2 regions of the Uniformispora flossi genome follow, and region 1 is predicted to be linked to the other one. Evidence: riboswitches for the same ligand, from Rfam matches in the RefSeq annotation. Region 1 holds a riboswitch; the other holds the start of a gene.
What was found. Region 1 has a riboswitch for glycine ahead of gcvT (glycine cleavage system aminomethyltransferase GcvT). Riboswitches for the same ligand answer to the same signal wherever they lie in the genome.

Region 2: another riboswitch for glycine. It lies ahead of gcvP (aminomethyl-transferring glycine dehydrogenase); the one in region 1 lies ahead of gcvT (glycine cleavage system aminomethyltransferase GcvT).

Annotation. Positions count from the first base shown of each region.
Region 1 covers NZ_JBMULZ010000010.1:129,611-134,114, reverse strand. The annotation lists gene ACPA54_RS22415 (enhanced serine sensitivity protein SseB C-terminal domain-containing protein) at 1-615, opposite strand, end outside; gene ACPA54_RS22410 (OsmC family peroxiredoxin) at 743-1,174, opposite strand; glycine riboswitch at 1,346-1,461, shown strand; gene gcvT (glycine cleavage system aminomethyltransferase GcvT) at 1,895-3,028, shown strand; gene gcvH (glycine cleavage system protein GcvH) at 3,175-3,558, shown strand; gene glyA (serine hydroxymethyltransferase) at 3,585-4,504, shown strand, end outside.
Region 2 covers NZ_JBMULZ010000019.1:42,254-46,757, forward strand. The annotation lists gene gcvP (aminomethyl-transferring glycine dehydrogenase) at 1-2,144, opposite strand, end outside; glycine riboswitch at 2,287-2,419, opposite strand; glycine riboswitch at 2,422-2,515, opposite strand; gene ACPA54_RS31455 (DEDDh family exonuclease) at 2,684-4,504, shown strand, end outside.

The sequences.
Region 1 (4,504 bases):
TCCGGCGCGGGCCACGGCGCGCTCCAGCGCGGCCACGGTGGCACGGCGGTCCTCCTCCTGCCAGCGGTCGAGTTCGACGCCGACGAACAGACACGGGGCGTCGGATTCGACGACGCCGAGGGCGCGCCTGGCGGTGAGCACGACCGGGGTCACGGCGAACTCCTCGGCGGCCGCGGCGAGGAAGACGTACGGCTCCTCGGCGGGCTCCGGCTCGGCCAGCGTCACGCGGGCGCCCATCGCCCCGGCGCCCGGCGGGCGGGACAGCTCCAGGACGCCCTGCGGCGGTATCGGGATGCCGACCTCGCCGCCCGGGTTGACCGCCATGCCGACGTGCGGCGGCAGGCCGCGGGCGAACTCGCGGACCGGGGCGACGGTGAACGGCATCAGGCCCGCGGCGCGGCGCAGCTGCTCCTCGGAGCTGAACACGGGCACGTACGGCAGGCCGTCGATTTCCGTGGTGGGCAGCGTGAGTTCGGTGTCCTGCGGGCTGCCGCCCGCGGGCAGCGGCACCCAGACCTCGGCGTCCGCGAGCACCGCCAGCAGCTCGCCGGTCCGCGCCGGATCGTGCAGGGCCGCGGCCAGGCACTGCTCGACATGGTTCGCGGGGAACGCCACCGGGCCACCTCCAATTGATGATCTGCGGCCAGCCTAGGGCGTGGCGGGGCCGAGGCGGCGGGGCGGCGGCCGCGGACATGCGAACGGCGGGGACCTTCCGGTCCCCGCCGTCGCGTGCGTCTGCCGCTCAGCCGAGGAGTTCGGCCTGCAGCGAGATCGGCACGCCGGCCTTGAGCGCCTTGCTCACCGGGCAGTTCTCCTTGGCGTCCGCCGCAACCGCCGCGAAGTCCTCGGTGCTGATACCCGGCACGTGTGCCTTGACCGACAGCACGATGCCGGTGATGCCCTCGCCGGGCTGGAAGGTCACGTCCGCCCGGGTCTCCAGCGAGTCGGGCGGCGTCCCGCGGCCCGCGAGGGCGTGCGAGAGCGCCATCGAGTAGCAGGACGAGTGGGCGGCCGCGATGAGTTCCTCGGGGCTGGTCTTGCCGTTCGCCGCCTCCGCGCGGGACGGCCAGGACACCTCGTAGGTCCCCACGCCCGAGGAGTCGAGCGAAACGGTCCCCGAGCCGCCGATGAGCGGGCCCTTCCAGTCAGTGGTCGCGGTGCGCGTGGTCGCCACGGGCAAGCCTCTCTGTGCGGTGCGTGCGTCTCCGGTCGGCCGCGGTATCCGGCCTGGTCGCGCCCACGCTAGCAACGGAAGCCGCGGGTGCCGATCGGAGAAACCTCCGACACGCCCGCGGCATCCCCGGGCGGGACCGATAGCATGCGCCCACAACTTCACACCGGCCCTCGACCCCATGCGGGAGAGCCCCCGACGCCGCGCGGCCTTCCGGCCGAGCGTCCCGGGGCGCCGAAGGAGCAATTCCTCCCCGGAAACTCTCAGGCCCCAAGTACCGTGCGGGTGAGGCGACTCTGGAAAGCAGTCCCGCGCACGCCCGGCGGGGCTCACCCACGGTGCAAGCCGCGGTCCGCCCGACTCCGCTCGGGCCCGCGCGTGAAGCTCTCAGGTCCATGACAGAGGGGGAGGCGACCCACCAGCCCCGTGCTGCGTGCCCGGCTTGTCCGGCGTGCCGCGCGACGCCCAGGGAGCCCCCTTGCCGGACCGCCTGTTGTGCCCGCCGCCTGCGCCGCCGCTCGCGCCGTCTTTTGTCCCGCCCGCCGTCGCGCCTGTCGTGCGGGCTGCCGCGCTGCTTTGCGTGCCGGCGGGCCGCCGATCGCGCGCCGCCGCACCGCCTGCCCGGCGCGTGTGCGCGCGACATCGCGACAATCCGCACGAAATCATGGCGATCAGGTTCCCTTCGGCCCCAGCCGCCGGCCCCACCCGCGAGGAGTCCAGCCGATGACGTCCAGCCCCTCCCCCGCCGCCGAGGCACCCCGCGAGCGCCGTACGCCGCTCGACGCGGTGCACGACGCGCTCGGCGCCACCATGACCGACTTCGCCGGGTGGCGGATGCCGCTGCGCTACGGCAGCGAGTCGGCCGAGCACCGGGCGGTCCGCGAAGCCGCCGGCCTGTTCGACCTCACGCACATGGGCGAGATCGCGGTCACCGGCCCCGAGGCGGCTCGCGCACTCGACCACGCGCTGGTCGGCTACGTGTCCAAGATCGGCGTCGACCGCGCCCGCTACACGATGATCTGCGACGCCGACGGCGGCATCCTCGACGACCTGATCGTCTACCGCACCGGCGACACGGAGTTCCTGGTCGTCGCCAACGCCTCCAACGCCAACGTGGTCGCCGCCGAACTCGTCGCCCGCGCGGCCGGCTTCGACGCCGCCGTGGCCGACCGGTCGGAGGACTACGCGCTGCTCGCCGTGCAGGGCCCGCACGCCGTCGCGATCCTCGCCCCGCTCACCGGCCTCGACCTCGACGCGGTCAAGTACTACGCCGCCGACCGCGCCACCGTCGCCGGCGTGGACGTGCTGCTCGCCCGCACGGGCTACACCGGCGAGGACGGCTTCGAACTGTTCTGTGCCCCCGCCGACGCCGAGCGCCTGTGGACCGCGCTCGCCGAGGCCGGCGTTCCGCACGGCCTCATCCCCGCGGGCCTGTCGTGCCGCGACACGCTGCGCCTGGAGGCCGGCATGCCGCTGTACGGGCACGAGCTGTCCACCGCGCGCACCCCGTACGAAGCCGGCCTCGGCCGCGTCGTGCGCCTCGACAAGCCGGAGGACTTCGTCGGCCGCGACGCGCTCGCCGCGCGCGAGCAGGCCGGCCCGGCCGCGGCCCTCGTCGGCCTGCGCGCCGTCGGCCGCCGCGTGCCGCGCGCCGGATACGCGGTGCTCGACCCGGACACCAAGGAGCCGATCGGCGAGATCACCTCCGGCGCGCCGTCGCCGACGCTGGGCGCGCCGATCGCGATGGCGTACGTGCCCGTCGACCGCACCGAGCCGGGCACCCGCCTGGCCGTCGACGTCCGCGGCACCGCCGAGCCCGTCGACGTGGTCGCCCTGCCGTTCTACAAGCGCGCCTGACCCGGGCCGCCCGTCCCGGCGGCCCGCGCACGACCCGCAGCAAGACCCGCAGCAAGAGCCAGCGGAACCCCCGCTGCGAAACCCCGCAAACCGGCACGAAATCCCCTGAGGATCGGCGCCGCCCTCCCGGAATGGAGAATGGACCTGTGAGCGCACCCCAGCACCTGCTCTACAGCAAGGACCACGAGTGGCTGACGACGGACGGCGACCCGGCCGTCATCGGCATCTCGGAGTTCGCGGCCAACGCCCTCGGCGACGTGGTCTTCGTCCAGCTTCCCGAGGTCGGCACGCGGGTCACCGCGGGCGAGCCCTGTGGTGAACTGGAGTCGACGAAGTCGGTGAGCGACATCTTCGCCCCCGCCGACGGCGAGGTCGTCGAGGTCAACACGGCGGTCGTCGACGAACCCGAACTGGTCAACTCCGACCCGTACGGCGACGGCTGGCTGATCAAGGTGCGCCTGGACACCCCGGCGGAGAAGTCCGACGCGCTGCTGTCCGCCGACGAGTACATCGCCTTCACCGGCGCCTGAGCACCCGATCGAGGAGCTGACCCACCGTGACGATCCTGGACCGTCCCCTGGCCGAGGTGGACCCTGAGGTCGCCGCCGCCGTCGCCGACGAGCTGCACCGCCAGCAGTCGACCCTGGAAATGATCGCCTCCGAGAACTTCGCGCCCGTCGCGGTCCTCGAGGCCCAGGGCTCCGTACTGACCAACAAGTACGCCGAGGGGTACCCCGGGCGCCGCTACTACGGCGGCTGCGAGTACGTCGACGTCGTCGAGAACCTCGCCATCGAGCGGCTCAAGGCGCTGTTCGGCGCCGAGGCCGCGAACGTGCAGCCGCACTCCGGCGCGCAGGCGAACGCCGCGGTGTACTTCGGTCTGCTGCAGACCGGCGACACCGTGCTGGGCCTGGACCTGGCCAACGGCGGCCACCTGACGCACGGGATGAAGCTCAACTTCTCCGGCAAGCAGTACAACGTCGTCTCCTACAAGGTCGACGAGGCCGGACTGGTGGACATGGGCGAGGTCGAGCGCCTCGCCAAGGAGCACCGCCCGAAGATGATCGTCGCGGGCTGGTCGGCGTACCCGCGGCAGCTCGACTTCGCGGCGTTCCGCCGGATCGCGGACGAGGTCGGCGCCTACCTGTGGGTCGACATGGCGCACTTCGCCGGCCTGGTGGCGGCGGGGCTGCACCCGAACCCGGTGCCGCACGCGCACATCGTCACCACGACCACCCACAAGACGCTGGGCGGTCCGCGCGGCGGCGCGATCCTGGCCACCGAAGAGCTGATCAAGAAGATCAACTCGGCCGTGTTCCCGGGCCTGCAGGGCGGTCCGCTGGAGCACGTCATCGCGGCCAAGGCGGTGGCCTTCAAGGTCGCCGCGGGCGACGAGTTCAAGGACCGGCAGAAGCGCACCCTCGCGGGTGCGAAGCTGCTCGCCGAGCGCCTGCTGCGCGAGGACGCGGCGGCGGC
Region 2 (4,504 bases), on a different contig from region 1:
GGATGGTTCGGCAGGTACGCCGCGAGGTGCTCGCGGACCGCCACCGGGCCGACGCCCGGACCGCCGCCGCCGTGCGGGATGCAGAAGGTCTTGTGCAGGTTCAGGTGCGACACGTCGGCACCGAACGCGCCGGGCTTCGCCAGGCCGACCAGCGCGTTCAGGTTCGCGCCGTCCACGTACACCTGGCCGCCCGCGTCGTGCACGAGCGCGCACACGTCGCCGATGTGCTCCTCGAACACGCCGTGCGTGGACGGGTAGGTGACCATGAGCACCGCGAGGCTGTCCCGGTGCGCCTCGATCTTGGCCTTGAGGTCGTCGAGGTCGACGTCGCCGTTCTCCCCGGTGCCGACCACCACGACGCGCATCCCGGCCATCACGGCGCTCGCCGCGTTGGTGCCGTGCGCCGACGACGGGATCAGGCACACGTCGCGCCCGGTGTCGCCGTTGGCGCGGTGGTAGGCGCGCACCGCGAGCAGCCCGGCCAGTTCGCCCTGCGACCCGGCGTTCGGCTGGATGGAGACCTTGTCGTAGCCGGTGACCGCGACCAGCGCGTCCTCGAGGCCGTGGATCAACTCCAGGTAACCGGCGGCCTGGTCGGCGGGTGCGAAGGGGTGGATCTGCGCGAACTCGGGCCAGGTGATCGGCTCCATCTCGCTCGTCCCATTGAGCTTCATGGTGCACGAGCCGAGCGGGATCATGCCGCGGTCGAGCGCGTAGTCCTTGTCGGCGAGGCTGCGCAGGTAGCGCAGCATGTCCGTCTCCGAGCGGTGCGCGTGGAAGACCGGGTGGGCCAGGTAGTCGTCGGTGCGCAGCAGCCCCTCGGGCAGCGCGTCCGGGGTGGCCTCGTCCAGCGCCGCGACGTCCTGCCCGGCGACGCCGAAGGCGCGCCACACGGCGGCGAGGTCCTCGCGGGTGGTGGTCTCGTCGCAGCTGATCGACACGTGGTCGTCGTCGGCCTGGTACACGTTGACGCCTTCGCCGCGCGCCGACTCGCGCACCGCGGCCGCCCGGCCCGGGACCCGGACGTGCACGGTGTCGAAGAACGCGCCGTGCGCGACCTCGACCCCGCCCGCGCGCAGCCCGGCGGCCAGCACCGCCGCGTACCGGTGGGTGCGGCGGGCGATCGCGGCGAGGCCCTCGGGGCCGTGGTAGACGGCGTACATGCCGGCCATGACGGCGAGCAGCACCTGCGCGGTGCAGATGTTGCTGGTCGCCTTCTCGCGGCGGATGTGCTGCTCGCGGGTCTGGAGCGCGAGGCGGTAGGCCTGGTCGCCCGCGGCGTCGACGGAGACGCCCACGAGGCGGCCGGGCAGCGAACGGGCGAGCTTGTCGCGGACCGCCATGTAGCCGGCGTGCGGGCCGCCGAAGCCCATCGGCACCCCGAACCGCTGCGTGGTGCCGACGGCGATGTCGGCGTCCATGCTGCCGGGCGAGGCGAGCAGGGTGAGCGCGAGCAGGTCGGCGGCGACCGCGACGAGCGCGCCGCGGCCGTGCGCGTCCGCGATCAGTGGCGCGAGGTCGCGCACCCGGCCGTCGGCACCCGGGTACTGGAGCAGCGCACCGAAGAACTCGCCCTCGGGCAGTCCCGCGGAGGTGTCCGCGACGACGACGTCGATGCCGAGCGCCTCGGCACGCGTCCGCACCACGGCGATCGTCTGCGGCAGACACGCCGCGTCCACGACGAACACGTTGCTCTTGGCCCGTCCGGCACGGCGCGCGAGCGTCATGGCCTCGGCGGCGGCGGTGCCTTCGTCGAGCAGCGACGCGCCCGAGACCGGGAGGCCGGTGAGGTCGGCGACCATCGTCTGGAAGTTCAGCAGCGCTTCCAGGCGGCCCTGCGAGATCTCCGGCTGGTACGGGGTGTAGGCCGTGTACCAGGCCGGGTTCTCCAGCACGTTGCGGGTGATGACCGGCGGCGTGTGGGTGCCGTAGTAGCCGAGGCCGATCATCGGCCGCAGCACGGTGTTGCGCGACGCGAGGGCGCGGAGCTGCTCGTGCACGTCGGCCTCGGAGACCGCGGCGGGCAGGTCGAGCGCCTCAAGGGTGCGGATGGCGCCGGGGACGGCGGCGTCGGTCAGCTCGTCGAGCGAGCCGTAGCCGACGTGCGCCAGCATCTTGGCCTGCTCGTCGGCATCCGGGCCGATGTGCCGGGCGGTGAACGGCGACGCGGCCTCGAGCGCGGCGAGGCTGCCGGGACCGGACGCGTGGTGCGATGACGACGAGCTCACGTGGAGGCCTCCAGTGTCGCGGAGGAGACCGCGCGGGTCGCGCGACCTCTCTGCCTCCCCCTCTGTCATCGATACCTGAGAGCTTCACCCGAGCGCCGCAGAAACGCGGAACGGGCTTTCACCGTCGGTGAGCCCCGGCCGCACTCCGCCGGAAAACCGGCGGAACCCGAACGGGACTGCTTTCCAGAGTGCCCATGGCCACGCGGTACGGGTGCCTGAGAGATTCCGGGGAGGGGTTGCTCCTTCGGCGCCCGGATCGGTGTCCGGGACTCTCCCGCGCGACTGTTGGTGCGCCCTCAACGCTACCAGTGCGCCGCCGACGGATAGGCGGAAGATCACCCCGGGACCTGCGGAAACGAGGTCTACGCGGGTAGTGCGACCGGTCGGCCCGCCACCCCCACGGGTTTCCCGGTTTCCCAACCGCCCGTCCAGCCCCGCGGGTACGGTGGGTGGCCGTGCTCGCCGACCTTCCCTCCAGCCCCGCCGGTCCCGCTCCGGCCTGGCCCGCCGCCTACCCGCGTGACTTCGCCGTCGTGGACGTCGAGACGACCGGCCTGACCGTCCGCGACCGCGTCGTATCCGTCGCCGTCCTGCTGCTCGACGCCGGCGGCACGGTGACCGGCCGCTGGTCGACCCTCGTCGACCCGCGACGCGACCCGGGCCCGACCCACATCCACGGCCTGACCCGCGAGGCTCTCACCGGACAGCCGCTGTTCGCGGCGATCGCCGACGACCTCGCCGAACTCCTCGAAGACCGCGTCCTGGTCGCCCACAACGCCGCCTTCGACTGGAAGATGCTCGCCGCCGAATACGGCCTGCTCGGCCGTGACATGCCGACCACGGCCCGGCTGTGCACACTGACCCTCGCCAAACGCCTCGACCTGCCGCTGCCCGACTGGCGTCTGGCCAGCCTCGCCGCGTACTACCAAGTGCGGCAGTTCCGCGCGCACGACGCCGAGGACGACGCCCGGGTGCTCGCCGAGGTGTTCCGCCCCGCGCTGCACGAGGCCGCACGGCGCGACCTGCCGCTGCCGGTGACGACACCCGACCGGCGGAGCGCGGCACGCGTACCGGCGCAGCGCCGTGCCCCGAAAGCGGCGTGCGCGTACGCCAACCCGGGGCCGCTGCGCGACGGCGTGCTGGTGCAGGGCATGCGGGTGGCGTTCACCGGCGACACGCGGGTCCCCCGCGAGGAGCTGGAGGCCCGCGCGACGGCCGCGGGGCTGCACGTGACCGGAAGCGTCAGCGGAAAAACGTCCCTGCTGGTCACCAACGACACGGACACCGGGACGGGCAAGAACCGCGCCGCGCGCGAGCGGGGCGTTCCGGTCGTCGACGAGGCGGCGTTCGTGGCGATGCTGGCGGGGGTGCGCGAAGGCGCACGGGTCGGGGGCGCAGTTCCGGACGGTGCGGGACGGGCCACCGGCTCGGAGGCGCCGAGCACGGCCGCGCCCACGGCTGCCGGGGAAGCCACTGCCGAAGAGGCTTTCGCCGGGACCGCACCGGGCGAGACCGCCGCCGGCGCCGCCGCGGCGGCCGGGGGCTTGGCCGGGGGCTTGGTCAGGGGCTCGGTCGAGGGCTCGGCCGAGGGCTCGGGAAGCGCCGCCGGTGGGCGACCGGACGCGCCCGCCCCCACGCCCGACGCTCCCCCGCACACCCCGCCGGCGGCGCCCGCCGAGCAGGGCTCCGACGCCGCTTCGCCCGCCGCTCGCGCGCGGCGCCCCGGTCCCGCCAACGTCCTGATCCTGCACGGGCGCGACGAGCACGGCGAGGGCGGCCGGGTGCGGGCGCTCGTCGTGGAGCGCGGGCATCGGCTGCGGGTCAACCTGACGCCCACGGTCGACGTCGTCCTCGTCCTGCCGGGTGCCGCGGCCGATCCGCGGACCGCGCGGGCGGCGGCGCTGGGCATTCCGTGCCTCGCCGTCGACGCGTGGCAGGCCCAGTCCGCGTCGCCGGAAGCGGAAGCGGAAGCGGAAGCCCACGGCGTGACCGATCCGGCCGCCTGCCGCGAGCTGCCGCGCGGTGGCGCGCACGACCTGCCCGGCGGTGCCACCCCCGGTGTCTGGACGCTGCACGCGTCGTGGCGGTGGGACTGCGGCGACGGCGAGGTGGATGTCGTCGCGTTCGTCCTCGGGGCCGACGAGAAGGTCCGCGGCGACGACGACTTCGTATTCTGGAACCACCTGTCGACCGACGACGGCACCGTGTCGCTCGACGTCATGGGCCCGGCCGAACAAGGCATCACCGTCGATCTCGACCGCCTCGGCCCCGCGGTG